4 regions of the Planococcus sp. SE5232 genome follow, and region 4 is predicted to be linked to each of the others. Evidence: riboswitches for the same ligand, from Rfam matches in the RefSeq annotation. Region 4 holds a riboswitch; each other region holds the start of a gene.

Region 1 (7,705 bases), on a different contig from region 4:
GTGCCTGAGCCACAAAGACGCGCTGTTGTTCGCCGCCCGACATCCGGTCGATCTGAGTTTTTTCGTAATGGCTGATGTCCATCAGGCGCATCGCCTCCAGTACGGCCTGCTCATCTTCTTCCGACCAGGAAGAAAACCAGCCGCTTTGATATGGGTATCTGCCAAGTGAAATCGTTTCCCGGACGGTATGGGCAAAAGCGTGGGCATGCAATTGAGGCAAGACCGCCATTTTTCTGGCCAAATCCTTTGCCGGAAAATCAGCAACCGATACACCGTCTATCCGGACATCCCCTTTTGCTGCCGGCAGCACGCCGCTGATCAGTTTCATCAGGGTCGATTTGCCGCTCCCGTTTGGTCCTAAAATACCGAGAATTGAGCCTTTATCGACAGTAAACGATACGTCTTTGACGATATCCTGATCGCCGTAGCCGCCTGTCAGCCCTTTTATTTCAAGCATAGTTAAGCTCCTCCTTTGCGTTGTCGGAAAAAGATGAATGCAAATACCGGCGCTCCAATAAAGGCGGTAATGACACCGATCGGCAATTCCGTCGGTGAAATGATGGTTCGTGATACCAAATCACAGACAATCAAAAGAGCTGCTCCGTTGATGAACGATAAAGGCAAAACGTGCCGATGGTCCGCCCCCCATAGCAACCGGGTCATATGCGGAACGACCAAGCCGACAAAGCCGATGGTTCCTGAAACCGAAACAGCTGCTCCCGTCAGTACCGAACCACCGATTAAAATCGTCATTTTGCTCTTTTTGACATCCACACCCAAATGCTGCGCGCGCTCTTCCCCGAACAGCATGGCGTTCAACTCACGGCGCTTCAGCCATAAAACGAAAGAGCCGATCAAAACGAAGGGCAGCGCCATCCGCACGTATGGCCAGCCCCGCATCGACACACTGCCGAGCAGCCAGCCGATGATTTGGCGCAGTTCTTCCCCGGTCAACGCGATCATCAGGGAAATGATCGATCCGAGAAATGAACTGAAGATGATGCCTGTCAAAATGACCGTTTCCATTTTCATGGAGCGATCCACCAGCTTAGCGAAGCTCATGACGGCAAGCATCGTCAAAAGCGCACCGATCATGCTCATGACCGGTAAGGTGAATGGTCCCAGAAACGGAATCGAAATACCAAAAAAGAGCGTCATCACAGCGCCGACTGAGGCACCGGAAGACACTCCCAAGGTGTAAGGATCGGCCAGTGGATTCTTCAGAAGCCCCTGAAACGCTGCACCGGCAATCGCCAGCGCCGCACCGACAAGCCCTGCTAAAATGACACGGGGCATGCGGATGTTCCATAGTATATTGGCAGCTGCTTCATCCGCTGACGGATTCCACAGCACGACCGGTGAAATGGAGACCGTTCCGACCGTTACTCCCAGCAGTACGGCTCCTGCTAAAATCAGCAGCGAGACGCTGTATGCCAGTACATTCTTAGTCATTGAAAACTTCAGGGTAAACAGCTTGCGCCATTTCCATCAGCCCTTCTGATAAGCGTGGGCCTGAACGGGTGAGCATATCCGAATCCAGGTTATAGACAGCATCTTCTTTAACAGCAGTCACTTCTGCGAAGCCGCTGCGTGATTTGATCTGTTCGACAGCGTCTTCTACATAGGCACCCTCAGTTGTAATGATCACATCTGGATTAGCCGCAACGATGGCTTCCGGATCCATGCTTACCCAACCTTCCAAATCGCCGGCTACATTTTCAGCGTTGATGAGTGTCAGCATTTCGTCCATAAATGTCCCTTTACCGGTCGTATAGATGTCCGGCTGGCTGCCAACTTCCAAAAAGACTGTTTTCGGCTCTTCGATTGTACTTGCCAGTTCCTCGATTTCCGCCACTTGTACTTCCATTTCTGAAACAATGCTTTCCGCTGCTTCCATCGTACCGGTCGCTTGCGCGATAACCGTGATGGAATCATAGACTTCTTCAAAACTGATCGCATTATTGACGACGAATACATCAAGTCCCGCATCACGCAATTGCTGTAAGCCTGCGTCTCCGACACCCAGTCCGGATTCATGGGCCAGCACCAAGTCCGGCTGAAGGCTGATGATTTTCTCCACATTGAATTCCTGGCCGCCGATTTTCTCGACTTCTGTTGCCTCTTCCGGGTAATTGTCAAAATCCGAGACCCCGACCATTTTGTCGCCCGCCCCTAACTCATAGACGATTTCCGTATTCGACGGCACCATTGAGACAATAGCTTCCGGTTCTTCCTCAATGACCACTTCTTCCCCGACTGCATCCGTCATGGTCACTGGAAATTCAACATCCACCACTTCTGTCGGCGGTTCTGCCGGTGTTTCCACGTCTTCTTCTTCCACCGGTGTTGCCGTATCTCCGCACCCTGCCATTAAAACCGCGGCCAACCCTGCTGTTGCTCCAAATTTCCAAATCTTCTTCATGAATAAAACCCCCTTGTTGTTTGTAATGCTTTATCTATATAAATTGAACTAATAATTTGTAGTAGTAGATATTCCGTAAAACAGCTACGCTTTCCAGCGGGCTCGCGCCCAATCCTCCTCGTCCGCTGCGCTCCCTGCGGTGTATCGGTCGTCTCGCTAAGCCGCAGGAGTCTTCGCTGTTTTGCTCCATATCTTTAGAGTTTTCTCTGATAGTCGCAGCGATATATAAAATGCTATTTCTTTAGCTCAACTTATCTAGCCATTTTATTAAATGATAGAAATAACTCCTTAAACAATTCAGGTACAAAAGGTTGAAAAATTTTCTTGGGAACACAAAATCCCCCGCAGCAAACTGCGAGGGATGGAAAGGACGCCATAAAAAAGCATGCGCATCCAGCCTTTCCTCGCAGGCGTTTGGGTGTGTCGTCATAAAGGCAGGTCTCCTGGCTTGTGGTCGTCGGTTTCTGCACCTTCCCAAAGCATCGCTTCAGTGGCATCTAGCAGATTCCTCTCACATACAGTGGCGGGACCGCGCCGGAATTGAACCGGCTTCCCTTTTAACTCATGTTCTTAGACATAAGCACCTTTATGAATTGTTATCATATTCTGTTACTTCTCTATTATTATACACCTAAACGCGGGTGTGTTTCTTACATTTTTTCCGGAGCTGCAACGCCGACTGTTTTCAATGCATTGGCTAAAGTCGTTTTCACGGCTGTGATCAATGCGAGACGGGCGCCAGTCAATTCCGGATTCGACGCGTCCAATACTTTATTGGCATTGTAGAAGCTGTGGAAATTGGATGCCAATTCATGGATATAGGTCGTAACTCTATGAGGCGCGCGCTGCTTCGCTGCATCGGCGATCACTTGCGGGAAATCCCCAATTTTCTTCAGGACATCGATTTCTTTCTCAGAAGTCAATAAGTTCAACTGTCCTTCTGAAGCCAACAGACCTTGCTCCTCTGCCTGGCGCAGAATTGAAGAGATGCGGGCATGAGCATATTGCGAATAAAAGACCGGATTTTCATTGGACTGTGAAACGGCCAAATCCAAATCAAAGTCCATATGCGTATCGCCTGAACGCATCGCGAAGAAATAACGCACCGCATCCAAGCCGACGAGTTCAACCAGTTCGCGCATCGTCACCGCTTTACCGGTACGTTTGCTCATCTTCATCTTTTCGCCGTCTTTGTACAATTGCACCATCTGGATGATGCTGACTTCTAGCGTGTCGCGGTCATAACCAAGTGCCTGGATCGCCGCCTTCATGCGTGGGATATAGCCGTGGTGATCAGCTCCCCAGACATTGATGAGCTTGTCGAATCCGCGCTGCAATTTGTCTTCATGGTAAGCGACGTCGGGCATCAAATATGTGTACGTGCCGTCATTCTTGATCAACACGCGGTCCTTGTCATCTCCAAAGGTCGTTGAACGGAACCAAGTCGCCCCATCTTCTTCGTAGACATGCCCATTGGCACGGAGTTTAGCCAACGCATCATCAATTTTGCCATTTTTGTAAAGGGATGATTCAGGATACCAAACGTCGAATTCCACGCGGAAGTCCGCCAGATCCTGCTGCAATTTCGCCAATTCCACTTTCAATCCGTGCTGGCGGAATGCTTCAAAGCGCTCTTCGTGGGTCATGCTGACGAATTTATCGCCATGTTCCTGGACTAGCGCGTCCGCGATGTCTTTAATGTCCTGTCCACGGTAGCCGTCTTCCGGCATGCTGTCGCCTTTGCCTAGCGCTTCAAAATAACGTGCTTCGATCGACAAAGCCAAATTGTTGATTTGATTGCCGGCATCGTTAATGTAATATTCGCGTGATACTTCGTATCCTGCCAGGTCCAATACATTGCACAGCGAATCGCCGACTGAAGATCCACGGGCATGGCCCAAGTGCAGATCGCCTGTGGGATTGGCTGATACGAATTCCACCTGGATGCGTTCGCCGCCACCTGCTGTTGAACGGCCATAATCGGCTTTCTGCTCCAGCACGGTTTTGATGACATCCTGCAAATAATCCTTTTTGATGGTGATGTTGATGAAGCCTGGTCCGGCAATTTCAACTGTCTGGATATTTGCTGCATCTTTATCGAGGTTTTCGACAATCGCTTCGGCAATGGCGCGGGGCGGCTTTTTCGCCAAGCGTGTCAATTGCATGGCGATGTTCGTGGCGTAATCGCCATTCGCTTTATCTTTCGGCGATTCGAGTTGGACTTCAACCGGCTCGGTCGTCAATTCCGCTTTTTCGATCGCTTCTTTAAACGCTGTTTTAATCGCATGTTGAACTTTTTCTACTGCATTCATCATTTAGCCTCCATAAACTGTATTTCCATTTCGTATTCGCCGACATGATCCGCGCCAAGCGTAAGGTCGTAGCGGACCATGAACCGCGTATCGCTGACCGACAGCTCGTGCGCTTTTGTCGTCAGCATGAATGACCCCTGTTCATTGGTCAGATTGCCGGTTTGTTCTTTATGTAATAAAAAAGGTAGCCGCATCTGCAGGCCGCCGCTTCTCATGATCACCGCTTCATTTTCTTGAATTTTGACCGTCGTCCGGATTTCAAGTTCGTCCTGCTGCTCCGCATATTGCAGATAGCGCAGCTCGTTTTTTTCCGTCAAGGTGCCTTGGGATTCCAACGTCATCACTTGCTCTTCCATATCCGGCTGGCGGATCGTCGTCGTCAGTTTGATCGTCACTGTCTTTTGCATGGCTCTCCGCCTCCCCGTCCTTTGATAACCTTTATATTATAGCTTGACTCGACTGTTTTTTTCAATGAAGGATTGGCAGGAACTGCAGATTAGACAAAAGACCACATATTTTGGCCTCAGCCAAAGCTACGTGGTCTTTAATCCTATTCCATTGCAGAGCATAGCTGGTTACCTTGTATAGGTTGTAACAAAAGAAGGGCGCGGGAAAATATTCGGGCGTTTGTCGATGCCTTCCGCCGTGCCACGTTTTGCATGTGCATGGCCGTATGCCTGTGATTCCTGCCAGTCTTTGAATGATTGCTCGTCTTTCCAAATCGTCAGAATCGCATAGGTATCCGAATTCAGCGGACGCAATACGCGAATTGCTGCAAAGCCGGGTTCCTTTTCAACCATTCCTGCCCGATTTTGGAAGCGTGATTCAAACAGCTCACGGCCTTCCTCCGTCACCGGAATATTATTGAATACGGCGTAGTAACCGTCATTGATATCTCCCACTGCATTCAGTACTCCATAAGCTTCTGCCCCCTGCAATCCTGGGCCGCCTTCTGTTTCATAAAGCAGAACCGCTTCGTCGCCGTTCACCAAGTAAATCAGCCGTGCATTTGCCAAGTTCGCCATCAACGTCACCGCCTGATCGCGATGGCCCGTCCATTTATACAGTTCCATTGTCAGCACCTCTTCCAGATAATTAGTCTCTATTATCTTAACGGTTTTAAATCAAAGATTCTATTTTGGAGGGCTTCGACCGGTTTTGTGGTTCTCCCAGCATTCCGTCTGACTTACGGCTTCTGTACTTTAACATGAAATTGAAAAAGCCGATCTGGGAAATTCCAGACCGGCTTGGTTTTTTGTCATTCAAATCCAGATGTTCGCTTGCGCTTGTCACGGCTAGACGGCTGCCTTCGCTTTTCTTTGTTGTCCAGACTCCAACGGCCAACTCCTCGGGTCATAAGCCACTCTGGCTATGCGGCAAAGGACGCCGCTTCGTCAGATCGTCTAAACCTTATTGCTCCTGCAGCACTTTGTGCTTCGTCGCAAAGAGGTGGCTCAAACTACCTTTGAGCCACCTCTTGCCTGTCGGAGCTGAACGGCCGTTTCCGCTTTTCTTGTTGTCCAGACTCCGGCAGTCCAGCCCCTCGAGTCGCTTCAGCCTTTCCAGCAATGGCACAGAACGCCATTACCGGCAAGGCTTCCAGCGCTTGTCGCGGCTAGACGGCTGCCTTCGCTTTTCTCTACTCTACCCAACCCAAAATCATCTCACGCATCAGCTTGCTTGCTGTGTTTGCGGTTTGGTCGGAATGGTCGTAGACAGGTGCAAGTTCTACTAAGTCGAAGCCGACGACGTTGACGCCTGACGCTGCGATGGCATGTATAGAAGCCAGCAGTTCGCGCGACGTGATGCCGCCTGCGTCGACAGTGCCTGTTCCCGGTGCGTGTGCCGGGTCCAACACGTCCATATCGATCGTCACGTAGACGTTGCGCCCTTCGAGGGTCGGCAATACTTCTTTCAACGGCTCCAGCACTTCAAATTTCGAAATGTGCATGCCTTGCTCTTTGGCCCATTCGAATTCTTCTTTCATGCCCGAACGGATGCCGAATGAATAGACGTTCTTCGGTCCGATATGGTCCGCGATTTTACGGATCGGCGTCGAATGTGAATATTCTTCGCCTTCGTAGTTTTCACGAAGGTCGGTGTGTGCATCAAAATGGATGATCGCCAAGTCGTCGTATTTGCTGGCGACCGCTTTCATGACCGGCAATGACACTAAATGTTCGCCGCCCATGCCCATTGGGATTTTATTGTCAGCCAAAAGCGTGTGCACGTAAGTTTCGATTTCAATCAGACTTTTTTCCGGATTGCCGAACGGCAAGGGAATATCGCCTGCATCGAAAAACTTCACGTCCCCGAGTTCACGGTCGAGATACGGGCTGTATTCTTCCAGTCCGATGGACACTTCCCGGATTTTGTTCGGGCCGAAACGGGATCCCGGACGGTAGCTGACTGTCCAGTCCATCGGCATGCCGTAAAGGACGGCTTTTGACTCTTCGTAATTCGGATGGCTTTTGATGAATACTTTTCCTGAATAGGTTTCGTCAAATCTCATCGTTTACTCTCCTGTCAGATCTTTCACGAATTTAGGCAACACGAAAGCGGCGTTATGTAGCTCAGGAGTATAGTATTTTGTATCGATTTCATGGAAACGCTCAGCCGGAACTTCCAGCGGGTTGTATTTCTTCGAACCGATTGTGAATGCCCACAGACCGCTTGGGTAAGTCGGGATGTTCGCCAAATACAGCTTGGTGATCGGGAAGATTTCCTTCACATCGCTCTGTACCTGCTTGATCAGATCCGCTTTGAACCAAGGGTTGTCGGATTGCGCCACAAAGATGCCGTCTTCTTTCAAGGCTTTCGAAATGCCTGCATAGAAGCCTTTCGAGAACAGGTTCACTGCCGGTCCGACCGGTTCGGTTGAATCCACCATGATGACATCGAATTCGTTTTCAGATTCCGCGATGTGCATGAAACCGTCGCCGACAATCACTTCCACGCGTGAATCTTCCAA
Region 2 (7,705 bases), on a different contig from region 4:
AGCAATCCGAAACCGACAAACGCGCGTTTACGATTTCCTTGACGGAAAAAGCCCAAAGCGAACAAAAAGCGGTTGAACAGGCTGTCTTCGACAAACTTGCGAGCTGCAACTTCATGGGCGTCAACGCGATTACCTTGATGAAAAACCTGAAAGAGCTGAATGCGACTTTTAAAACCATGGATCTGTAAACTATGCTTTGAATCGCCACAAAAGGAGTGATGCCGGATGAATATTTACGATATTGCGGTACCAAAGCCGAACGGGGAAGAATACCAATTAAGCGAATACAAAGGCAAGGCCATGTTGATTGTCAACACAGCGACAAAATGCGGATTGAGAGATCAATTTGACAGCCTGGAAAAAATGTATGAAGACTATAAGGAGCAAGGACTGGTCGTGTTAGGTTTTCCATCCGATCAATTCGGACAGGAAAAAGGCAGCGGAGAAGAAGCTCAGGAAGCTTGCCGCATGACTTATGGGGTTACTTTTCCGATGCATGACCTCGTAAAGGTCAATGGCAAAGGCGCACATCCGCTTTTCAGCTACCTGACTGATAACACAAAAGGATTCCTGTCGAGCGGGATCAAATGGAACTTTACTAAATTCCTGATTGACCAGGAAGGCAACATCGTTTCGCGTTTCTCGCCAAAAGACAAACCTGAATCCTTTGAAAAAGATATTCAAAAAGTGCTTGGCCAGCAATAGCAAAACCTTTCTATTCCACTCTGCGCCCTGATGTGATAAGCTGTACATCATCGTAAGTAATGGAGTGATTAGAATGAGCAAAGCAAAAGCAAAAACGAAAAGCGGTACGGGCCAGGGAACTGGCAAAAAAGGCTGGACCCGCTGGAAAGCCGGCGCCAACAAGGCCAAGAGTTTTAAGCCGTACACCAGTAAAACCAATAAAAAAGCCGACGAACCCAAAACAGATAAAGAACGAGCTTCAGAAGCTGAATGGGTCGATGCATAAAGAGAGAAGTAATGGGTTGTCCAAATTGGGCAACTTTTTTTATTTGCCCGGTAGTCCAGTTGCATCAAAAAAACCCTTTACTCCGCGAGTAAAGGGTTTTCTGAAGGACCATAAATGTCTTCAATAACGGGTTCTTTTGCAGGCACTTCCTTCATCGGTGGATTCGCCAGCAATGCCGAAATGATGCCGAAAACCGGGAAGATCATCAGCGTCCAGAGGATTTCAACGTAGCCGCCGAACAGATCGAACGCGATGCCGAGCGGCAACGGGCCAAGTGCAGATCCCGTGACGACCATCGCCATCGAGATGCCGCTAATGCTGCCAATATGTTTCCGGCCAAAGTAATTGGGCCAGACGACAGCCATGACGATCCGCTCGATTCCCATGCTCACGCCCCAGACCAGACCGAAAATGACGGCGGCTGCCAAAAAATCAGCTTTCTGCAGAAGAAACAACGACAGGAGTTCTCCGGCAAAAACGAGCGTCAGCATATATTGGACCTTTACTTTTTCCAATAGGATCCCAGTGATGAACGTGACCGGCAAACCGATCAATGCCGTTAAGCTTAATATACTTGCGGCGGTTTCAAGGGATAAGGATTTTTGAGCGAAGATGGAAACCAGGTGGAAGGTCAAACCGGTATTGACGATTCCAGGAATGGCGGCACATAGCAGCAATAACCAGAATGCCCGGGTTTTTGAAGCTTCCTTCACCGACCAGCTGACTTCTTCAATGGCCATTTTTTCAGGCTCTTTTCTTAGTTTATCGCCGTTATCCGGTAACAAACCCATTTCTTCAGGAGAATTTTGAATGAGGAAAAGAGCGAGCGGTGTAAAGCAAACAATGATGATGACCCCTAAAATCAGCCACGAACTGCGCCAGCCAAATGACTCGATCAGCCAAACATTCAACAGCGGGAAAGCAGCGGAACTGACCAATCCACCGATGGCGGCAATGCTGATGGCGAGCCCTCTCTTTTTGACAAACCACTGGGGGATGAGCGAGCTTGAGATGAGCGCCATGGAACCTTGTCCAAGCAGCCGGATAAAAAAGAAGCCGATGAACAGCATGACGAGACTTGTTACGAAACTGTTGAAGAAGCAGGCCACAGCGAGGGCGATGGAAACAGCAACCGCCATTTTTCGTGAACCATTGCGGTCAATCAGCCGACCGACAAAAAACAGCAGGAAGCCTGCGGTTAAGGTGGCAGCTGAGTAGATGCCGGAAACCGTCGAGCGGCTCCAGCCGAAGTCTTCTATATAATAATCGATGAAAATCGAGTTGGAATAAGTTTGTCCGGGGCCAGAGAAAAATTGGGACAAGGCTGCAATCGCGATAATGACCCAGCCGTAGTGAAAAGCATTTCCTGTTAATTGTTTCATCATGTATCTCCATTTGCCATAACTTCACGTTACTGTATTTCCAAAAGCAGTGTCAAAAAGATGTTCCGAAATCACAATTTCTTATCATAGCATAATACTTCTGTTTTACAAGTTTTGAAATAGAACTGTAAATAAAAGAATGATTCAGATATTTGAAACATCGACAGACACTGAAAGTTTTTCTGAAAAAGTGTAAAATAGAGGATAAGGCAGTTTCTTAGCCAGAAGGAGTGAGAAAAAATGCCAAGTTTATCACCAGTACCACAACTGAGCATTACAGAAAAAGAAGAAATCTATCAGCAAATAGCGGAGTATTCGAACGAAACGACCATCATCCATTCAAATCAGAAAGTCCTATATATAAATCAGCCAGGATCGGATTTTTTCAAAGCCAGCAAAGAGACGCTCATCGGGGCGAATGTGGTGGATGTTTTTACTGAGGACTATAAAGAGTTCATCACTGAACGCATCCGCACGGGCATGGAAGACCGCGCGATCGGAGGATTGATGGAGACCACTGTTAGACGTTTTGATGGGACCCTAGCAGATGTAGAGTTGTATTGTTATCCTGTTCAGTATGGAGAAACGGTTGCCATTCAATCGATCATCCATGACATCAGCGCGCAAAAACAAACAGAACGGGACTTATTGCAATTGAAAAACGAAATATCAACCCCCATCGTTCCGATTATTGATGGCTTGGCCGTGTTGCCGCTTGTAGGTTCTGTCGATGGTGACCGAAGCAATCGGCTGCTCGACATCATCCCCCAAAAAGTTCAGGGGGAGAACCTGCAATGCCTCATCATCGATGTATCCGGCATCTACAATATCGATAAGGTCGTAGCGGAATTTCTCTACAAGATCGATCACATCATGCGCTTGCTCGGCATTCAACTGATTTTTACCGGCATTCGTCCTGAATTGGCTTTAAAAGCGATTGAAGCACGTGTCAATTTCAGCCAATTGACGACCATGGGTACAGTTAAACAAGCGTTGAAGCGGCATTTGACGATTAACTAAAACCTCCACCTAACCAGAAGGTTGAAAAAATTCTTGTCAAAGCATTGAAAGTGATTTATAGTTTAGAAATACAATATTTAGTGATTTGATGAAAATAAAAACTATATATAGTAGAACCAATAACGAAGGTGCCTGAAAAGGCTTAATAGGGAAGCCGGTGAAATTCCGGAGCTGTTCCCGCAACTGTAAGTGCTGACGAGCTATCACAATCCACTGTCCAATGGACGGGAAGGAGATAGCAGAGGATGACGCACAAGCCAGGAGACCTGCCTTCGTTATCGTTTATGATCTTCTCCGGGAGCTGAGAGGGATAACAAAGGTATTTATGTGTGGGACAGCCCTTTTTCTGCTGTTTTCATCTGATATTCTGCGTTTTCAACCCCATCCTCCCTGAGAGGATGGGGTTTTTTCTTTTTACTCAGAGATGGAGGATTGAATACAGATGACGGAACCATTAGCAGCAGGCGTAGCAAGAACCATTCAAACAAGGCTGGTGCTGCCGCCGGACACCAACCACATGGGCACCATTTTCGGTGGCACGGTATTGGCTTATATTGATGAGATTGCCGCCATCACAGCGATGAGGCACAGTGGCAAAGCAGTTGTGACAGCATCGATCGACACCGTGAATTTCCTGTCTTCTGCGAAAGTGGGGGATATCCTCATTTTAGAGGGCGTCGTCATTTCAACGGGCAGAACATCGATGGAAGTGTACGTCAAAGCCGAATGCCAGCATATTGAAACCGGTGATAAAAGTTTAACGACTACGGCCATCCTGACGATGGTGGCTGTCGACAGCGAAGGCAAACCGACACCTGTGACTGGCGTGATTCCCGAAACGGCTGCCGAAGAAAAACTATTCAAAAGCGCCCAGGAACGCAAGCAGCGGCGCATGAAAGTAAACGAATACGCAAAGGAGTTGTGCTGATATGAATACGAAAATCGAAGCAACAGAAATGAATGCAGTGGAAAGAGCCCTTCAACGGGCAACGGATGTATATGGACTGGATACGCGTGAACTGCTGGAACGGGCAGCAAAGTTGGCTGGACAGGCAAAAGGAGAACAGTCATTGCTCTATGCTTTGAACCGCATCACCATGGATGAGCCGGATTGGACATACGTGGCGGCCGAATTGTATGCAGGCGACTTGTACGGAAAAGCTGCAGATAGCCGCAAATTTTCCGCTTCAGAGAAATACGGCGACTTCTATGGACTTATTGAAGAGCTTACACAGATCGGCATTTATTCCGAAGAGCTCCTTGCGGCATATTCGAAAGAAGAAATCAGCGAATTGGGACAGGGAATTGCACCGGAGCGGGATTTGCTGTTCAATTACATCGGCCTGTTCCTGCTGGCTGACCGCTATTTGGCGAAAGACTATGAAGGGCGCTTGTTCGAACTTCCGCAGGAACGTTTTCTCGTCATCGCGATGACCTTGATGCAAAACGAATCGAAAGACCAACGGCTGGAACTGGTCAAAGAAGCCTACTGGGCAATGAGCCATCTGTATATGACAGTGGCGACACCGACTTTATCGAATGCCGGGAAGAGCTTCGGCCAATTGTCTTCGTGCTTTATCGATACCGTTGACGATTCATTGGATGGCATCTATTTGAACAACTGGGACATCGCCCGCCTCAGCAAAGATGGCGGCGGCATTGGCATCTATTATGGAAAAGTGCGGGCTTTGGGCTCAGACATCAAAAAGTTCAAAGGCAATTCGTCAGGCGTTGTGCCGTGGATCCGTCTGGTCAATGATACGGCGGTCAGTGTCGATCAACTGGGCCAGCGCCAGGGCGCAGTGGCGATTTACCTGGATGTTTTCCATAAAGACATCATGAACGGATTTTTGGATCTGAAGACCAATAACGGCGACGAGCGCCGCAAAGCGCACGATATTTTCACGGGCGTGTCGATTCCGGATCTGTTTATGAAGCGGCTTCAGGAAAAAGACGAAAACGGCCGCAGCAACGGTGAATGGCATACCTTCTGTCCGCACCAGATCAAGCAGGTGATGGGCTGGAAAGACGAAAACGGCAACGCGTTGGGTCTCGAAGACTTTTACGATGAAACCGATGAAAAATACTTCAGCGTGAAATACCAGGAAGCTGTGGACCATCCGCTATTGCCGCGCAAAACTTACCGGGCGATGGAGATTATGGCGCGCATCATGGTATCGCAGCTGGAAACCGGCACGCCTTATATGTTCTACCGGGATGAAGTGAATCGTCAAAACCCGAACAAGCACACAAGAGGCAGAGGGCTGACATCGATTTACTGCAGTAATTTGTGTACAGAAATAACACAAAATATGTCTGCAACAACCATCATGAAAGAATACACCGATGAAGACGGCAACCTTGTGATGGTCCGCAAGCCGGGGGATTTTGTCGTTTGCAATTTGTCATCCATCAACTTGCCGAGAGCGGTCAAAGCGGACGTGTTGGAACGGGTAATTCCAATCCAAGTGCGCATGCTCGATAATGTCATTGATTTGAACACAATTTCTGTCGGGCAGGCCGAAGCCACAAATAAAAAATACCGCGCCATTGGATTAGGGACATTCGGTTGGCACCACCTTTTGGCGCTTGACGGCATCCATTGGGAAAGCGAAAAGGCAGTGGAGTTTGCAGACTCGTTATACGAAAAAATTGCTTATGAGACGATCCGCGCTTCGATGCAGCTGGCCCAAGAAAAAGGGGCTTTCAGCAAGTTTGCAGATTCTGAATGGCACACGGGCGAGTATTTTGAGCGCCGCAGCTACCGCGGAGAGCGCTGGGAGCAACTGCAGCAGGAAGTCGCCGCAAACGGTGTCCGCAACGGCTGGATGATGGCCGTTGCACCGAACTCGTCGACTGCGAAAATCGGCGGTTCGACAGATGGCATCGATCCCCTGTATGCCGTTGAATACGCGGAAGAGAAAAAGAATTTCAAGTTCAAGGTGACAGCGCCTGACTTGGACCACAACACCTACGAGTATTACCGCCGTGCCCGCCACGTGCTGGATCAGAAATGGAGCATCCGCCAAAACGCAGCACGCCAACGGCATATCGACCAATCCATCAGCTTCAACTTTTACGTACCGCATACCATTAAAGCGAAAGAATTGCTGGAGCTTCATTTGGAAGCGTGGCAACAACATCTGAAGACGACCTATTACGTCCGCAGTACATCACAGGCGGAAATCGAAGAATGCGAAGCATGCCAAAGCTAAAGGAGGAATCTTCATGACCATCCATGAACCGTTGAAGAAAATTAAATTACTGAATCCGGAACATCCGAACAAATCGACTGGCGTCTTGAACGGCCAGTCTTCCGGCTTACTGAACTGGAACGATATTGCTTATCCGCAAATGTACGATCTGTACCAGGCGCTTTTGGCTAACTTTTGGAAAGCGCAGGAGATTAATATGCAGGACGACATCAAGCAATGGGATAGCTTGAGCGATGTGGAAAAAGACGTCTTTTTGCGCATCAATACGCAGCTGGCATCACTCGACAGCTTGCAGACACCGACAATGAGCCAGGCGATGGATTACGTCACCGACTCCAGCTTCAAGGCCATTTTTGCGGTCATTTCCCAACAGGAAGCGGTCCATACCGAGTCGTATTCCTATATCTTGAGTTCGCTGGTTTCGGTCAGCGAGCAGAATGCACGCTTCGACCAGGCGAAAAGCGATCCAGTTGTCCAAAAGCGCAACGATCTAATTTTGGATGCCTACGAGGAATTCCGGCAAAATCCGACGCCGCAAAACCTGTTCAAGCTGAGCGTCAATTCCATCAACCTGGAAGGCATCTATTTTTATGCCGGCTTTGCTTTTTTCTATCATCTGGCGCGCCAGCAGAAAATGCTGAAGACCAGCACGATGATCAGTTATATCCAGCGTGACGAGATGCAGCATGCGTATTTTATTGCCCAGTTTATCCGCATCATGCTGACGGAAAATCCGGAATTGAACACAGGTGAAAATATCCAGTACATCTACACGACCATCGACCGGGCCGTAGCGCTTGAGAAGGAATGGGCACATTACATTCTGGAGGACATCGAGGGACTGGATCTGGTGGAATTTGATGGTTATGTGGAGTATTTGGCCAACAAACGGCTGCGCCAGCTGGGATTGGACAATCTTTACGAAGAGCGCAGCAATCCGATGCCATGGATTCAGGTCTTTGGAGACGATATGATGAACGATACCAAATCCGACTTTTTCGAACAGAAATCACGAACCTATACCAAAGTCTCCAAGTCGAATGGCTTTGACGAACTATAGCCCGAAGTTGGCGATTGTCTATGCCTCTGTTACCGGAAATACGGAGCACTTGGCAGAG
Region 3 (7,705 bases), on a different contig from region 4:
TGGCGACAGATACGCCCGCTATTCTGGCAACGTCTCGGATACTTGCCACTCCATCGCCTCCTTATTTCCGGTTCCCTTATTTATTAAAATGAATGCCATGCTCGATATAAGGGACAGCTGCTTTAATGTATTCCTCCGGAGAGACTTGGCTATTTCTAGTCCATTCCACTGACGCTCCGTAGATTCCCCAGCTCAGCATAACGGCCACTGTTTTAAGGGCTCTCTCTTCCTTATCCTCATTTTTTCGCATCAGCATTTTATAGAACAGGACTTCAAGCTGTTCCCGTATGATCCGCGCGATGGTATCTTCGTATCCTCTGTGGCACCGGTTGGACAGGGACTTCTGGAAATTGGTGACCGCTTCGAAGATTTTGGCGAATGTTTTTTCCGTGAATTCGTCATTCCGGTAATTTTCCACATCCAAATTAATCAATAAAACTTCCGATAAGGCCTTCTCCAACAGATCGTAGATATCTTCGAAATGGTAGTAAAACGTCGCCCGATTAATCATGGCTTCAGCCGTTATGTCTTTTACCGTAATGTCCTTGAATTCTTTTCCTTCCGAAAGTGCGATGAAGGAATCCATGATCAATTTGCGGGTCCGGATTACACGGGGATCCGTCTTTGTTTCTGCCATTTCGCCATCACTCCTTTTCCGACAATTTCCTGGATGTGTTGCATAAGCGACACATCCCCCGAACTATTGGTGTTGCTTGTTTTCATTATGGCTTAAGATCGAATTGTAAAGCAAATAAGCTACCCAAAACGCTCAGTTAGAGCCAGTTTAAAAAGAGGAGGAACTAGAATGAAAAACAATAGGATGTGTGATATCGAAACAGGCATATGCGGAGTTGCGGAAGAAGAGGAAACAGGGCTGATCGATTTCAATAAACCCAAGAAATCGGTTACGCTTTACTATGTAACAGACCCAATCTGTTCCCATTGCTGGGCTATTGAACCGGTGCTTCGCCGTTTCACAGAGCAATATGGTGAGCATTTCAACTTCCAGACCGTAATGGGCGGATTGCTGGAAAAATGGCATGACGGCCCCATCGATCCGGCAAACGGCATCTACAAGCCAGCCGATGTCGCAGGCCATTGGAGAGAAGTCGGTGATCATTCAAGGATGCCGATCGACGGCACATTAATGATCGACAATCCCGTACAGTCGTCTTATCCCCCTTCACGAGTCTTTAAAGTGATTCAGGAAAACCACAACGACGCCAGAGCCAATGAATACCTGCGCCGTGCAAGAGAAGCGCTCTTCGCATTCAACCAAAACATTTCAGAACCGTCTGTTATAATCGAGATCGTCAACAACATGGGACTCGATGGTGAAGCCATCGTCAAACAAGCCGAACTGCCAGCCGGACAACAAGCGTTGAACGAGGACTTCGCTCTCGCCAGAAGTCTGGGTGCCAGAGGCTTTCCATCCATCATTATGGTCAATGAAGAAAACAAAGGCGTAAAACTTGTCGGCGGCCGCCCATTCGAATCCTATGTGGATGGCTTGAAGCAAGTGCTGAATCAGGACGAACTGCAAGCAAAGCCGCAACCCGCGCTTTCGCAGTTGTTGGAAAGAGAACAATTGCTCTTTTCCAAGGAAATCGAAGTCATGTACGATGTGGAGTCGACAGAGGTAAACTCGTTTATTGAAAAAGAACTTTCGCCAGGGTATTATCAAACAAATGAAATTTTAGGCGAAGCCTATTTCTCACTGATTAAAAATTGAGGAGGAAACAAGATGGCATATATCCTGCAAGTGGATTTCGAGATGAATGGCCCTTTCGGAGACGAGATGGCTGAGGCATTCTCAGAACTGGCAACAAGCATCAACAATGAAGAGGGCTTTATCTGGAAAATCTGGACCGAAAGCCCGGAAACCAAAGAAGCCGGCGGAATTTACCTTTTCGAGACAAAAGACGCGGCGGAAAAATACGTGGAAATGCACACTGACCGATTGGCTGGCTTTGGCATAACACCGGTACACGCCAAGATTTTCGAGGTCAATTCTGCATTGACGGAAATTAATAAAGGCCCGGTTAAGCAGTAAAAGAATCACATCAAATTAAACAGGGCAGGAGACGCTGATTGATCCAATCACGCCTCTTGTCCTTTTCATTTAGAATCCTAATTTCCCATTCCATTTATCTTCAAAAACCTGGTTTTCCAACGAACGCCTTTTTTCCCATCCCGCTGTTTCCAGAATCGGCTTGTCGGGATAATCTTCGGTGTAGCCAAGCGAAAGTAAAGCGATCGGGTCGATATGCGGCGGGATGTCCAAAATGTCCCGGACATCGTTTTTCTTGTAAAAACTTACCCATCCCATCGCCAATCCTTCTGCACAGGCGGCCAACCACATGTTTTGAATGGCGCAGGCAGTTGATAAGGCATCGGTTTCGGGAATGGAATTGCGCCCCAGGACATGTGAGCCGCCGCGTGTAGGATCACAGGTCACACAAATCGTCACTGGCGCTTGTTTCAACCCTTCCACTTTCAAGCCAAGGAATTTGTTTTCTTTTTCCCCTTCATAATGGATGGCCAGTGCCCGCCGCTCCTTGTCTGCGGCCCAAGCCAGTTTTTCTTTTGTTTCAGGTGAAGACACTAAAATGAAGTTCCACGGCTGCATAAACCCTACGGACGGCGCATGATGAGCCGCATCCAGAATATTGGTGACCAGCTCCTCCGGAATCGCTGTCGGCAAAAAGCTTCGAATATCTCTTCTATTATAAATTGCTTTATATACGCCTTCTTTTTCTTCTCTCGTAAACATCTTTTCATCCTTTCAGCATCTCGTCTTCACTTGTTGTCACTGGAATGAATATCCTATGGTTCCGTTACCTCAAATTTCAAGGCCCACTTCAGAAAAGGTGGCCATCTCTCTCATCATGTTACACGCCGCTTCCACAAGCGGGAACGCTAAAGCGACGCCCGATCCTTCACCCAAACACATATCCATATGCAGCAGCGGTCTGATGCCCAGCAGTTCACTGGCTCTTTTGCCGCCCGGTTCCGCACTTGCATGTGAAGGGATCAAGTAAGCTTTCACTTTCGGTTCAATCGCAACAGCGAGCAGCGCCGCAACTGTAGAAATATAGCCGTCCAACACAACCGGCACACGGTTGGCTGCCGCTCCGATCATGATACCCGCCATGCCGCCGATTTCCAGGCCGCCCACTTTGGCAAGGACATCGATCGCATCCCGCTTATCTGGATTGTTGACCTCAATCGCCGTCTTGATGACCTTCACTTTATGTGAGATTCCGCCATTGCCGACCCCTGCTCCGTTGCCGGTAATCTCCTCAGGTGGAATGTCCCCCAGAACAGACAGAATCGCCGTGCTCGGCGTCGTATTGCCGATGCCCATTTCGCCGGTTCCCAGGATGCGGGCGCCGTTTCTGATTTCGGCTTCCGCAATTTCTATTCCCACTTCGAGCGACTGGATAGCTTCTTCTGTGGTCATCGCAGGTCCTGTCGCGATATTGCCTGCTCCTTGCTTAATCTTCCGGTCGATCACTCCGGCATCACTTGGAAAGTCCCCTTTTACCCCGATATCCACGGTGACGATTTTCGCACCGGTCGGCTTCGCTAATACACCGACTCCGGTTATGCCTTTTGCGATGAACATCGTCTGTGCAAACGTCACCTCTTGTGGGTTGGAAGAAACCCCTTCCTCGTACACGCCATGATCGGCAGCCATCACCACAATCGCCTTTTGATCCACCACAGGATACAGTTCTCCATATATTCCCGCCAGTTGTACAGCCAGGTCTTCCAGCCTACCCAGACTATGCGGCGGCTTGATGAGACTGTCCACCCGCCCCCGTGCCATATCCATCACTTCCAGATCCAAGCCCTCAAACCGTCCAATCGTTTGCTGCAATAAATCCATCTTTTTCTTCCCCCTTCTATGTTAAAAAGAAAAAGCCTTCAGTTTATTTGCGCGAACAAATAAACGAAAGACTTTTCCATGATCTATAAGCAGAAAGTAAGCAGGCAGGTCTCCTGGCTCTGGATCATCATTTCACAGGCCTTCCCAGACAAAAGTCCAGTGGCTATTTCCATAAAACTCCCCGTTACAGTGGCGGGACCGCTGAAGATTTTCACTTCATTCCCTATTCTCCCCGAAGGGCACCTCTTACTGATATTCTATTTATGTTTCATCAAGCTTACACTGGATAATCTTGGCCAGTCAAGCTCCAAAAAGGAATCTCAGCAGCGACTCCGCGGGCAAGCGAAGTAGTGAAATCCAACCAACCAAAAACCCCAAATGGGGACATCGTTTAAAATGTCTGCCATTCAGGGTTCAGTTCCTTCTATATAAAAGAATTATTTATTCAGCAGGTGTTAAATCTTCGATTGAATCGATGTCCATATAAGCGGGAACGACAAATCCGATTTTAGCGCCTTCGAGGTTAACTCCAAGATCGACTACACTGTCGCCATAAGTTTCAAGCTGAGTGGCGTGGGTTCCCGGCAACCATGCCGCTACCATTCCGTCTGCTTGTCCTTCAGAAACAGCCTGCCACATCACTGCATTGTCAAGCGGCGTCAATGTTACTTCAAAGCCTTGGTCTTCCAAGACTTTTCCGACAACATTCGTTGAAACGACTTCCGTATCCCATTCCACGTAAGCCAACTCAATTTCTGTGCCGTCTACTGCTTCTGTACCGGCTGTCCATTCAGCAACTTTATCACTGTTTTCTTCTACCCATTCAGTTGTAACTTCTTTAACATCTGCGCCATTTGAAACTTCCAGCATGATGCTTTCGATATCAGCAGACTCCCATTGGAATTGATCAAGAATTGTGTAGGCTTCAGGTTTCTCTTCTTCTAAACCTTCACGTACCATTGTGTTGATCGTTTCAGCATCGCCGAATAAGCCATTAGGATCTTCAAGGTATTTCAAATCATACTTCTGGAACTTCCAGTGCGGGCTCCAGCCAGTGACGATGATCGGTTCTTCGTTATCGATCGCTTCGCCTAAAGCTGCAGCCATCGCGCCGCTTGAAGAAGTGACCACTTCCCAGCCTTCAAGACTTTCGTACTCTTCTGTTGCTGCTTCAGATGCAGCAACTACGCCTGCGCCTGCTTCAATGCCTGTAATTTTGTAACCTAACTCTTCACCGTAGTTCACGTCTTCAGAACCGGAACCTTCAGCAGTTCCTGTGTCTGAAGCCTCTTCGTCATTTCCGCACGCTGCTACAACCAGTGTCAGCATAAGTACGAACATAAGCCCTAAATGTTTCCATTGTAATTTGAACATAAAATAATCAATCTCCTTTTTCTTTAATATTATATAAATTGAACTAGTGATCTTCACCTGCTGATATTCCGCAAATCAGTTCCTGAAAACCCAGTGCTCCTGCATCGCTTCGCTAGCTTCGTCGCAAAGATACGGACCGAACTCCCTTCGGCCGTATCTTTCCTACGGGCTTGCGCCGAACTAACTCGGGCTAAACGCCCGAGTGGATTTCTTGTATGTCGTTGCACTGCTCCCGCGGGAGTCTCCACTGATTTGCTCCATATCTCTTATATATAAGGGAAAATACAGAGTCGCTTCGAATTCTAACCTCTTAGCGCCGGCGCGTTCAGGGGCTAGGCGAAGCAAGAAGACAGGCGCCCTTTGCCTGGCTTCTTGCGGGAGACATGCCCAAAGCGACCGAAGCGTTGTGTAAAAGCTAGTTTCTTTAGTTCAACTTACATACTTGGTACTTTTCTTTTTATAACTTTACCAAAATTAGCTTTTCACTCTTTTTTGTCCAGTGAAACTTTGCGTAAACCGATCGATGATGATTGCCAGGATGACAATCCCCAAGCCTGCGACAAATCCGGTTCCTACATCAGCCCGCTGCAAGGAAGAAAGAACTTCCCTGCCGAGACCCGGTGCGCCGATCATCGATGCGATAACGACCATCGACAACGACAACATAACCGTTTGGTTGATGCCGGCCATGATTGTCGCTTTGGCCATCGGCAATTCCACTTTAAAGAGCTTTTGTGAACCCGTGCTGCCGAAAGCTTCGGAAGCTTCGACCAATTCTTTTGATACTTGACGGATTCCGAGGTTCGTAAACCGAACAGTCGGTGGAGTGGCGAAAATCAATGATGCGAAAATGCCGGGAACCATTCCGATGCTGAAAAATGCCACAGCCGGAATCAAGTAAACAAAAGCTGGCATGGTCTGCATAAAGTCAAGAACAGGCGTAATGATGCTTTCCGCGGTTTTGCTTTTCGACATCAGGATGCCGATCGGAACCCCTAGGAGGATCGACAAGAGACTTGCGACAAGAACCAATGTAAACGACAGCATCAATTCTTCCCACAGCCCTTGGTTCCAGACCAGCAATAGGCCAATAAGAGAAAATGCAGCCAAGCCAAATCGTTTTCCACTGATGAAGAATGCCAGTATCGCGACGATCAGAATCACAATCGGCGGCGGGACTGCTGCAAGAACGTCTGCAAATTCTTCCAGGCCGTCCGCAAATTCATTTTTAAGAGGATCGAATAGGAAAGCGAATGTATCTGATATCCAATCCGTGAAATCCGAAACTAATGAAGACAACGGAATTTCCGGGATGTTGTCCATAAAATTAAGCATGGTTGCGATTCACCTCGCTTTGTCCTGCAAGCGCGGAAATGACGGCGCCGCGTACGATGATGCCGAGCAGTTTTCCGTCTTCCACAACCGGGATCGGAACAGGAGAATTATGGCTGATTTCAAAAATCGCATTCATCAAGGTGTCTTTAGTGACAGTCGGTGCATCCGTCTTCAGGATATCCAGAAGGCTTTTCACTTCAGCTTTAAAGGCAACGGAAGCGTCATCGGCTGTTACATAGCCTTTCAGGTTCCGCTTGCTATCTGTTACATAAATGCTCGAGATGCCTTCTTCTTTCATTCTTTCCAAAGCGACACGCGGACCGTGCTTATCGATGTTGATCGTTTCAGGGCGTTTCATGATATTGAACGCGGTCAATACTTTCGAGCGGTCGACATCTTGAACGAATTTTTTAACGTAATCATTGGCCGGATTCACCAAGATTTCTTCCGGTGTACCGACCTGTACGATGGAGCCGTCTTTCATCAACGCGATTTTATCGCCGATGCGCAGAGCTTCGTCCAAATCATGTGTGATGAAAATGATGGTCTTCCGCATGGTTTCCTGCAGATCCAATAATTCATCTTGCATTTCTTTTCGGATCAATGGATCCAGTGCGGAGAAGGCTTCGTCCATCAGCATGACTTCCGGATCGTTCGCCAGCGCTCTGGCTAATCCGACACGCTGCTGCATACCCCCTGAAAGCTGGGATGGCACTTGTTCTATGTACCCGCCCAAGCCGACCATTTCCAACGATTCTTTTGCTTTTTTATGTCTTTCCGCTTTGTCGACCCCTTGGATTTCCAAGCCGTATGCGGCATTGTCCAAAACGGTCAGATACGGGAAGAGGGCAAAGTTTTGGAACACCATACTCATTTTTGTGCGGCGCACTCTGCGCAGGTCTTTTTTATCCATCGCTGCCAGATTTTCACCATCTATAAATACTTTTCCTTCTGTTGGATCGATCAACCGGTTCAACAAACGAACCAAGGTCGATTTCCCGCTTCCGGAAAGCCCCATGATGACAAAAATCTCACCGGCTTCCACTGAAAATGAAGCGCGATTGACGCCTACTGTACTGCCCGTCAATTTTAGGATTTCTTCTT
Region 4 (7,705 bases):
CCGGATATCAGCCATTTCGGAGACCCTGAACATAACGAATGGAAGCAATTTTTCATCGGCGACGACAGTGAACCGATACAGGGGAAGTGTCCCTTTACGCATAAAGAAATGAAATAATAAGCAACTCCATCCATTTATGCAGAACAGAATGAAAGAAATGAACCCGTATCTCGGACTTTGCCGTGGGTTTTTACTCACTGAAAAAAGCTGTACCGGCATCTTTGCCAGTACAGCTTTTTAATTATGGGTTAATCTCCGTTCCTTTCAGGGTAAGACTATAATGGATGCAGAAAATGAATCCTGCATTCCGTACAGTTTCATCACCTATCCGTGAACAGTAGTCTTGCGCTCATAAAGAAGAACTTCCCGGTTTACATGAAAGGCTTCATCTTGATCGAGCGTCAAGATATCAAAAAGTCTTTTCACGGCTTCCTGACCGAGATTAGCCAGGCTATCGGCTGAACCGACAGAAGTCAGTCCGAATGCTGAATGCTGACCGATTTCTGAATTTCCGATACCGATGATGCTGATGTCTTCCGGAATCCGATATCCGTCTTCCTGATAGAAATCCAACAGCTGGATGGCAATTTCATCGGTAGCCGCCACAATAGCCGTCGGTTTTTTCTTCAAACTCTGCAGATCCTGATAAACTGCATAGAGAGAAGATTTATCGGTATCGGTAATCACCAATCGTTTTTTGCGTATTTTGCTTTTCGCTTCCTGAAGCGCATGAATGAAGCCTAAAAACCGGTCTTTATAGGTGGAGCTATTTAAAGGTCCCCCCACCCAAGCCACTTCCTGATGATCGGCGGTAAGCAGGTGGCTGGCCGCAAGATATCCGGCTTCGATATTGTCCAGGCCAATTGAGTGTTGGCTATCAGGATGGTTCGAATTCAACAGGATGAATGGGATATTTGATTCAACCAGTCTCTTATGGCTTACATCATCAAGGAGTACGGAAGCCAAAATAATGCCATCGGTTTTGCTGGACAAAACGGCGTCATAAGTCTCCAACTCATTCTCTTTTGTAACAAAATGAACGTTTACTTGATAGCCCCGTTCTTTTGCATAGTTGATAATAGCTGGAGCAGCACCGATGAAAATCGGGTCATCCAATGGTCCGGCAATCAGGCTGATTGATTTGGTTTTTTCGATGATTGGAACTGCCTCTTCATTCCCATCCAGCGAATAATTCAAGTCAGTTACAGCAGCCATCACTTTATCATAAGTTTCCTTTTTCACTTGATCGGGTTTATTCAACACACGTGAAACCGTGGTCTGCGAAACACCTGCATGCTTAGCAACATCCGTAGTGGATACCAAATCCATCACCCTGCTTCCTATTTTTTTGAACAGCATTCATACAGTCATTCAGTTTGTGATATTCATTTTAAATTCACATACTTATTCACTATACCACGCAGGAGCAAACTCTACACTCTTTTATTATAATGAATGAATGTTTATTTCACAGAATAAAATATATACCCATTCGACTAACCGAAAGGAATGAATAATAAATATGAATACCACCGACTACCTTAAGCGATTCAAAGCTTCACCCGTACAGGAGCATTACCTGCAGAACTTGGCTGAGCTGCAGTCTTTGCATATGCAGAATATCCCTTTTGAAAATTTGGATGTTATCCGCCGGACGCCGATCTATTTAAATATCAATAGCATTTACGACAAAATCGTCAATCAACACCGCGGCGGCTATTGCTACGAAATAAATGGTTTGTTCCATTGGCTGCTGAATGAATTGGGATTTGATGCAAAACTGATTTCCGCTACTGTACAAAAACCCGACGGTACATGGTCGAAAGCCGATACCCATGCAGCGATTCTCGTTGAGCTCGATACCCTCTATCTGGTCGATGCTGGATTCGGGGATTCCACCATCAGCCCAATTCCGCTCGGCGGTGAACGGCATACAGACCATAGCGGCACTTACCGTGTTGAACACGTTGATGAAGTCTACTACGACTTGATTCGTGAAACCGAAGATACGGAGAAAACACTATACCGATTTTCCATAGAAGCAAAACAGCTGGCTGATTTTCACGAAGGCTGTGTCTTCAACCAGGTTTCACAGGAGTCTCCTTTTACCCATGATGACCTAGTTACACGGGCTACTGAAAATGGCCGGGTGACGTTATCAGGCAGTCAGCTGACGCGTTCTGAAAATGGGAAAAAGGAAAAGACAGAATTGTCGGCTGCAGAAAAACAAAGTGTATTGAAGGAAGAATTCGGCATTGATTTGGATGTGCTTGAAAAACAGCACCAATAACAGCCTCTACTATGAATGGATCAGAAAACCCCGCTCATATTTGAGCGGGGTTTTCACTATTATTCGAAAGCTTCGGGATATACTGTTTTCGCTACCAGCTCGACAGCATCTCCGATTCTTGGTCCCGGACGGGAAGTGATATCGGAGTCCAGGAAAAACACCTGATCGTTTTGGATTGCTTCGATATCTTTCCAACCTTCGCGGCTTTTAATTTCGCCGATTGGGTCATCAATATAAGAGACTGTGGTCGCAATGATTTTCGGATTTCGTTTGATGACTTCTTCTTCAGAAATCTGCGGCCATCCTACCAAATCGCCAAACAGGTTGTCGACATTGGCGTGATTCAGTATTTCCTGCTGAAAAGTCTTCTGGCCTGTTGTATAGATTTCCGGTGAAGGGCTGATTTCGAAATACAGCTGTTTTTTCTCTTCCACGCTTGCTACTTTTCCCTGTACGCCTTCAATTTGCTGCTGAATGGCCTCGATCACTTCTTCGCCTTTGTCTTCCAAGCCCATTACAGTTGAAATTTGCTCGATGTCTCCGTAAACGTCGTCGAAGGATTCCGCTGATTCGATGACAAATACCTGTATGCCGGCTGCTTCCAATTCGTCGTAGCCGGTCGGTCCACCTGTCGAATAACCGATGACCACATCCGGTTCCAGTTCAATGATGCGTTCGGCATTGAAAGCCACCGAATCGGAAACACGTTCCACTTCGGCTGCCTCAGCCGGGTAGTTGTCGTAATCTGTCGCACCGACCACTTTGTCTCCAGCTCCGATTTCATAGAGGATTTCAGTATTGCTGGGAATCAATGACACGACAGTAGCAGGAACTTCTTCAAAAGTCAGCTCCTTGTCCAGGTCATCCGTCACGGTATAACTTGCCTGTTCTTCAACTTCAGCTGCTGCATCCGAATCAGCTGTTTGGGATGTGTCTGACTGGCAGGCGCCGAGCGTTAATGCCACTGCTCCGATGGATAGGTACTTGAATAGGGAAATTTTCATTGTTAGTTGGCCACTTCTTTCTTTTTGGTTTTTTTGGTTGGATAGGACTTGCTGACAAACGGAATTTCTTCCACGCCGTGGTGTTGATTGACATAAACAGCCATGGTAAAGAATACGTTCGCCAAAAGATTGGCGTAATTGAAAAGGATTTCCGGAACTTCACGTTCCAAGCTTACTTTATGCAAGGCGCGGACAGATTTTTTCGCCTCACTACGGCATCCATGCAGGACACAAGCACCTATAGTCCCTTGAGGCAAAACGAAGTGGTCGATTTTGTCCCTTGTACAGTTGACATAATAATCATACATGTTACTTAACTCGATCAAATCTTCATCCCGGATAGCCAGTTTCCCTCGGACTGAGCCATTCAAATGATAGGCCATCGGCTGGAGAATCTGCAGGTCGCGCTGAACTGCAGCTACATCTTTTGTCAGCGCCAGGGCTTCCCCGATATGTGTGGTCAATGAATCTGTTCTGATTTCAAAGTCCACTGTAGAGGCGGATTCCCGCATGAATGGATAACATAGGTAACGCATGTCTTTCTTCATCATTTCACCTCACTTTTGTCTGGTGAAAATCACTGCATTGAACGCTCTCATTAAACAGCAAAAAGCCGCCCTCAAAAAGAGGGCGGCGCCATAGCTATTCAGAGACATACTCCAGCAGTCAAAAATAGAAACGTTGCCGTATGATTCCCTTATCTTCCGAAGAGTAAAAATACGTTCAAAAAAAGGTAGGTCTCCTGGCTTGTGCATCGATTTACTCTAAGAACCTTCCCGTCCCGATGACTAGTCATCGGAACAGTGGCATTTTCTTATTTCATACGCACTTACAGTTGCGGAAACAGCCCCGGAATCTAACCGGGTTCCCTGTTATGCTGACGAATCAGCACCTTTTTTCTGCATGATTATTCACTTGTTTTCAGTGTAGCATATTCCATTCGCCTATAGACAGCTAAAAAAATCTATTGTTCCTGGTTTGTCAGCAATTTCACTTTTCTCGGTTCTGCAAAAACAATCCGTTTATGCCACCTTAAATAAGGCGCATGCTCCGGGGAGACCGGAACTTTCATGCTCTTACGCAATCTAAATACCGGATAGTCTTCTTCGGGAATCCGGCTCGAAATATGGAGCCTTCCCCCACCGGTGAAGGCAATATAACCTGCTGAGTACAAGGCGGCGTGATTAGCGCAAAGCAGAATGCCATTGAACGGATCCAATCGCTCTGAATCCGAACTGTCCTTCCACGGCTTCGCATGGGTCGCTTTTAAAACCTCTTCGACCCCGATGCCGCAAAGCGGACATTCGCCGTTCCATTGCGGCAGCAAACTTTCCCGAAATTGTTCTTTGCCTCTGCGCATTTTAGTTTTGATTTCAAGTTCCGCTTCGGCAATCAGCCCCAGCAATGGATTGTGCTCCGTTTTTTTGATCACTTCCATCGATAATTCCAACTGTTCCACTTCAATTGTAAAAATGTTCAACGAGCTGATCAGCTCCAGAAACTTCATCGCCAGTTCTTCATTGCAGGGATACAGATAGCCTGAATTGCCGCTGGCATCTTCCTGGAACGCGGAATACTTCACCGGCAATAAAGGCTCGATCTCCGCAAAGAATTCCTTCACTGACAAGGGCTTATCCAGTTCGCGATAGACAGTGTGTGCCACGAACGCGTCTTCATGTCCATTCTGCTGCTCATCCGGATTTTTCGGCTTCGTGCCTTTATGGCAATCTTCCCGTACTCGGCTGATGGCCATAAAGGAGCCTTTTACATAATGAAACACAATATCGCCTTTTTTCAATTCCTGCATCCGGTTCCACGAATGCGGCACCATGCCGGATTTGTCGATCTGCGGCGTCCAAAGAACCCCCGCATTGCGTTCTGCCTGATAAGTCTCTCCTTGCATAACAATAAAACTATTCATGAATTGCCTCCTAATGATGGTGATGCTTAAATTCATTCGTTCTTATGTAGTAGAGCAGATTATTCGAATCCAAACGCTTATCTCTAGTTTAACCCAAAACAAGAGACTTTGCCTGAGAAAAAGAAAAGCGGAAACGGCCGTTCAGCTCCGAAAGGCATAAGACGCGCTGACGAAGCGGCGTTTTTTGCCGCATAGTCAGTGTGGCTTATGACCCGAGGAGTTGGCCGTTGGAGCTGGACAAAAAGAAAAGCGGAAACGGCCGTTCACCCCCGAAAGGCATAAGACGCGCTGACGAAACAGCTTCCCCGTACGCTTCATATCTTCTCAGCCATTTCACTTTTCCTCGGAGCAGTGGCTTTATACCACTGCCAGCAAAAGATGACGATGATGACCAAATCGATGAAGTCCCCACCATAATACATGATCATGCCTCCTGCTTCGGCTTGCTCTCTTGGCACACCGTCAGGCGGATAGGCGTAGATGAGTTTTGAAAGGATTTTATGAGCCGCCAACGACACGATCAAAACAACGGAACGGAACAAATAACCCAGGCGATGGCTTGTGACATCGATATAGAGGATAGAAGCAGTGAACAGGTAGCCTGCTAGAAATACATGCAGATGGATAAGGCCGTAAGCAATCAGCGACCGGTGCATAAGCTCATATAAATCCGTCATGTACAGCATATACAACCCGCCGGTATTGAGGATCCATGCGGTAATCGGGTTGCTCAACAAATGAAACAGCTGGCTCTTTAAAATTGAAGTAACCTTTCTTGCTGCAGAAATCGGCAGGGACCGCAACAGCAGAGTCATAGGCATGGCCAGCAATAATAGTAGAGGTGCCAGCATGCCAAGCAGCAGATGTGTCCACATATGTCCAGTGAAATCATCATGCGCTATATCCGCCAATGGCCCTGTAAAGACGGCTGCGATGCAAAAAACACCGAGGCTCCATAAAAAATAGCGATGGAGCGGCCACGCTTTTAAGCGCAAGCTCGTCAAAGCTGCTGCAAGTGGGTACAGCAAAAATGCCAAGAACAGCAAGATGACGACTAGTGTCTCCATAGACGCTAATCCCGTCTGCAGATTGTGCTCCATCTGGATTCCTCCCGTCTTTTATGTTAATTGGAAAGCCCATTGTCCATTGAGCCAGGTTTCCTCCTTATCCCCCTCTACCCAATTTTCCATGCTTCTATGTTTAAGGTCTCGCTTTCACTAAAAAAAGACAGCCGCTTTTGAGAAAAGACGGCTGTCCGGTTCTATAAGTTTTTCACTCTACACATTCACGGATTCCTTTTCCTCGGTTTCTGAAAAAGCGGTAACCTGATTTCTTCCATGGTGCTTGGATTGGTAAAGTGCCTGGTCGGCTTCGCCAATCAGCTGATCCAGCGTTTTGTGGTAGGAATTCAAGGATATTCCCATAGATACAGTCAGCTTGCCTTCAGGTTGCAGCTCTTCACCTTCAAAATGATACTGTTCGATCCGTTCCCGAACCCTTTCAGCGATTTCCAGTGCTTCCGCATCATCTAGAGGATCGGTGATACAAAAGATGAATTCTTCACCGCCATAACGGGCGATATAATCTTTTTTTCGTGTATGGTCCCGCAGCAGCTGGCCAATCGACCGGAGCACAGCATCCCCTTTTTGGTGGCCATGCGTGTCGTTATAGGTTTTGAAGTAATCGACATCGATCATTACAATAGCCACTGGGACATATTGCGCCACCAGCATTTGAACTTTATTTCGGAAATAGCGGATATTGGGCAATTGTGTCATCGGATCCTGATTCGAATAAAATTCAAGTTCCTTGCGGACGAGGATGTGATGATTTTCCCCATTTGCGATCAATCCCATGGCCAATACAGCAACCATCGAAAAGAACATCATCGATAGTGTTATAAAAATCGTTGCCGGTGTAGTTACCAGCATCGTTATCGATTTAAGGACTTCGAATACAAGCAATCCCAGAACCATTCTCTTGATATCCAGCAAGGCAAAAAACTTATTGACGGTCTTCTTATCGCGGAACAAGCTGCCGATGATGACCGGCAACACCACTGTCTGCAATACACCTTCTATTGCGGTTGGACCACCTAGCGAATAGCGGTAGAACGACGGGAACACAGCAGACAGAATCCCTACTTTCCACCCTCCCACATAGGAGATGAAATAAAGCGGTACTTCCCGCAGGTCAAGCCTCATCCCTTCGTGGATATAAGGGTTGTACATGACTGAAAACGTTAAAAATCCGATGAACACTACACTCAACACCAATAAAAATGTTGATTCGGTTAAATCGGGGAATAATAATTCCTTAGCTTTTAAAGCCAGGTATAGCAGCGCGATGATCAACGCCATATTTTCAAGAAAGAAAAAAAGCAACGAATCCATTTATCCAACTCCCCGTAAAAACATTCTTTATTAGTTTACAATCATTGCGTCTAAAAATACAGATAAACTACAATATTTTACATACCTCTAGTATATA

The links. Region 4 has a riboswitch for cobalamin ahead of ACRC6Q_RS09040 (ATP:cob(I)alamin adenosyltransferase). Riboswitches for the same ligand answer to the same signal wherever they lie in the genome.
Region 1: another riboswitch for cobalamin. It lies ahead of ACRC6Q_RS03905 (ABC transporter substrate-binding protein); the one in region 4 lies ahead of ACRC6Q_RS09040 (ATP:cob(I)alamin adenosyltransferase).
Region 2: another riboswitch for cobalamin. It lies ahead of ACRC6Q_RS00830 (acyl-CoA thioesterase); the one in region 4 lies ahead of ACRC6Q_RS09040 (ATP:cob(I)alamin adenosyltransferase).
Region 3: another riboswitch for cobalamin. It lies ahead of cobT (nicotinate-nucleotide--dimethylbenzimidazole phosphoribosyltransferase); the one in region 4 lies ahead of ACRC6Q_RS09040 (ATP:cob(I)alamin adenosyltransferase).

The regions. Positions count from the first base shown of each region.
Region 1 covers NZ_JBOGCP010000001.1:807,886-815,590, reverse strand. The annotation lists gene ACRC6Q_RS03915 (adenosylcobinamide amidohydrolase) at 1-457, opposite strand, end outside; gene ACRC6Q_RS03910 (FecCD family ABC transporter permease) at 460-1,452, opposite strand; gene ACRC6Q_RS03905 (ABC transporter substrate-binding protein) at 1,445-2,422, opposite strand; cobalamin riboswitch at 2,839-3,025, opposite strand; gene argS (arginine--tRNA ligase) at 3,073-4,734, opposite strand; gene ACRC6Q_RS03895 (DUF1934 domain-containing protein) at 4,734-5,141, opposite strand; gene ACRC6Q_RS03890 (antibiotic biosynthesis monooxygenase family protein) at 5,310-5,807, opposite strand; gene speB (agmatinase) at 6,374-7,246, opposite strand; gene speE (spermidine synthase) at 7,250-7,705, opposite strand, start outside.
Region 2 covers NZ_JBOGCP010000001.1:177,179-184,883, forward strand. The annotation lists gene ACRC6Q_RS00805 (MarR family winged helix-turn-helix transcriptional regulator) at 1-188, shown strand, start outside; gene ACRC6Q_RS00810 (glutathione peroxidase) at 226-705, shown strand; gene ACRC6Q_RS00815 (DUF3934 family protein) at 779-970, shown strand; gene ACRC6Q_RS00820 (MFS transporter) at 1,048-2,352, opposite strand; gene ACRC6Q_RS00825 (PAS domain S-box protein) at 2,593-3,372, shown strand; cobalamin riboswitch at 3,482-3,660, shown strand; gene ACRC6Q_RS00830 (acyl-CoA thioesterase) at 3,815-4,300, shown strand; gene ACRC6Q_RS00835 (ribonucleoside-diphosphate reductase subunit alpha) at 4,302-6,587, shown strand; gene ACRC6Q_RS00840 (ribonucleotide-diphosphate reductase subunit beta) at 6,601-7,647, shown strand; gene ACRC6Q_RS00845 (flavodoxin domain-containing protein) at 7,628-7,705, shown strand, end outside.
Region 3 covers NZ_JBOGCP010000001.1:285,444-293,148, reverse strand. The annotation lists gene ACRC6Q_RS01365 (LacI family DNA-binding transcriptional regulator) at 1-49, opposite strand, end outside; gene ACRC6Q_RS01360 (TetR/AcrR family transcriptional regulator) at 77-637, opposite strand; gene ACRC6Q_RS01355 (DsbA family protein) at 806-1,732, shown strand; gene ACRC6Q_RS01350 (monooxygenase) at 1,745-2,053, shown strand; gene bluB (5,6-dimethylbenzimidazole synthase) at 2,123-2,773, opposite strand; gene cobT (nicotinate-nucleotide--dimethylbenzimidazole phosphoribosyltransferase) at 2,843-3,892, opposite strand; cobalamin riboswitch at 3,979-4,153, opposite strand; gene ACRC6Q_RS01335 (glycine betaine ABC transporter substrate-binding protein) at 4,334-5,266, opposite strand; gene ACRC6Q_RS01330 (ABC transporter permease) at 5,741-6,601, opposite strand; gene ACRC6Q_RS01325 (quaternary amine ABC transporter ATP-binding protein) at 6,594-7,705, opposite strand, start outside.
Region 4 covers NZ_JBOGCP010000002.1:44,340-52,044, reverse strand. The annotation lists gene ACRC6Q_RS09060 (YqcI/YcgG family protein) at 1-117, shown strand, start outside; gene ACRC6Q_RS09055 (LacI family DNA-binding transcriptional regulator) at 325-1,329, opposite strand; gene ACRC6Q_RS09050 (arylamine N-acetyltransferase family protein) at 1,523-2,290, shown strand; gene ACRC6Q_RS09045 (ABC transporter substrate-binding protein) at 2,350-3,294, opposite strand; gene ACRC6Q_RS09040 (ATP:cob(I)alamin adenosyltransferase) at 3,297-3,842, opposite strand; cobalamin riboswitch at 4,010-4,206, opposite strand; gene ACRC6Q_RS09035 (HNH endonuclease) at 4,259-5,215, opposite strand; gene ACRC6Q_RS09030 (cytochrome c oxidase assembly protein) at 5,530-6,315, opposite strand; gene ACRC6Q_RS09025 (GGDEF domain-containing protein) at 6,493-7,608, opposite strand.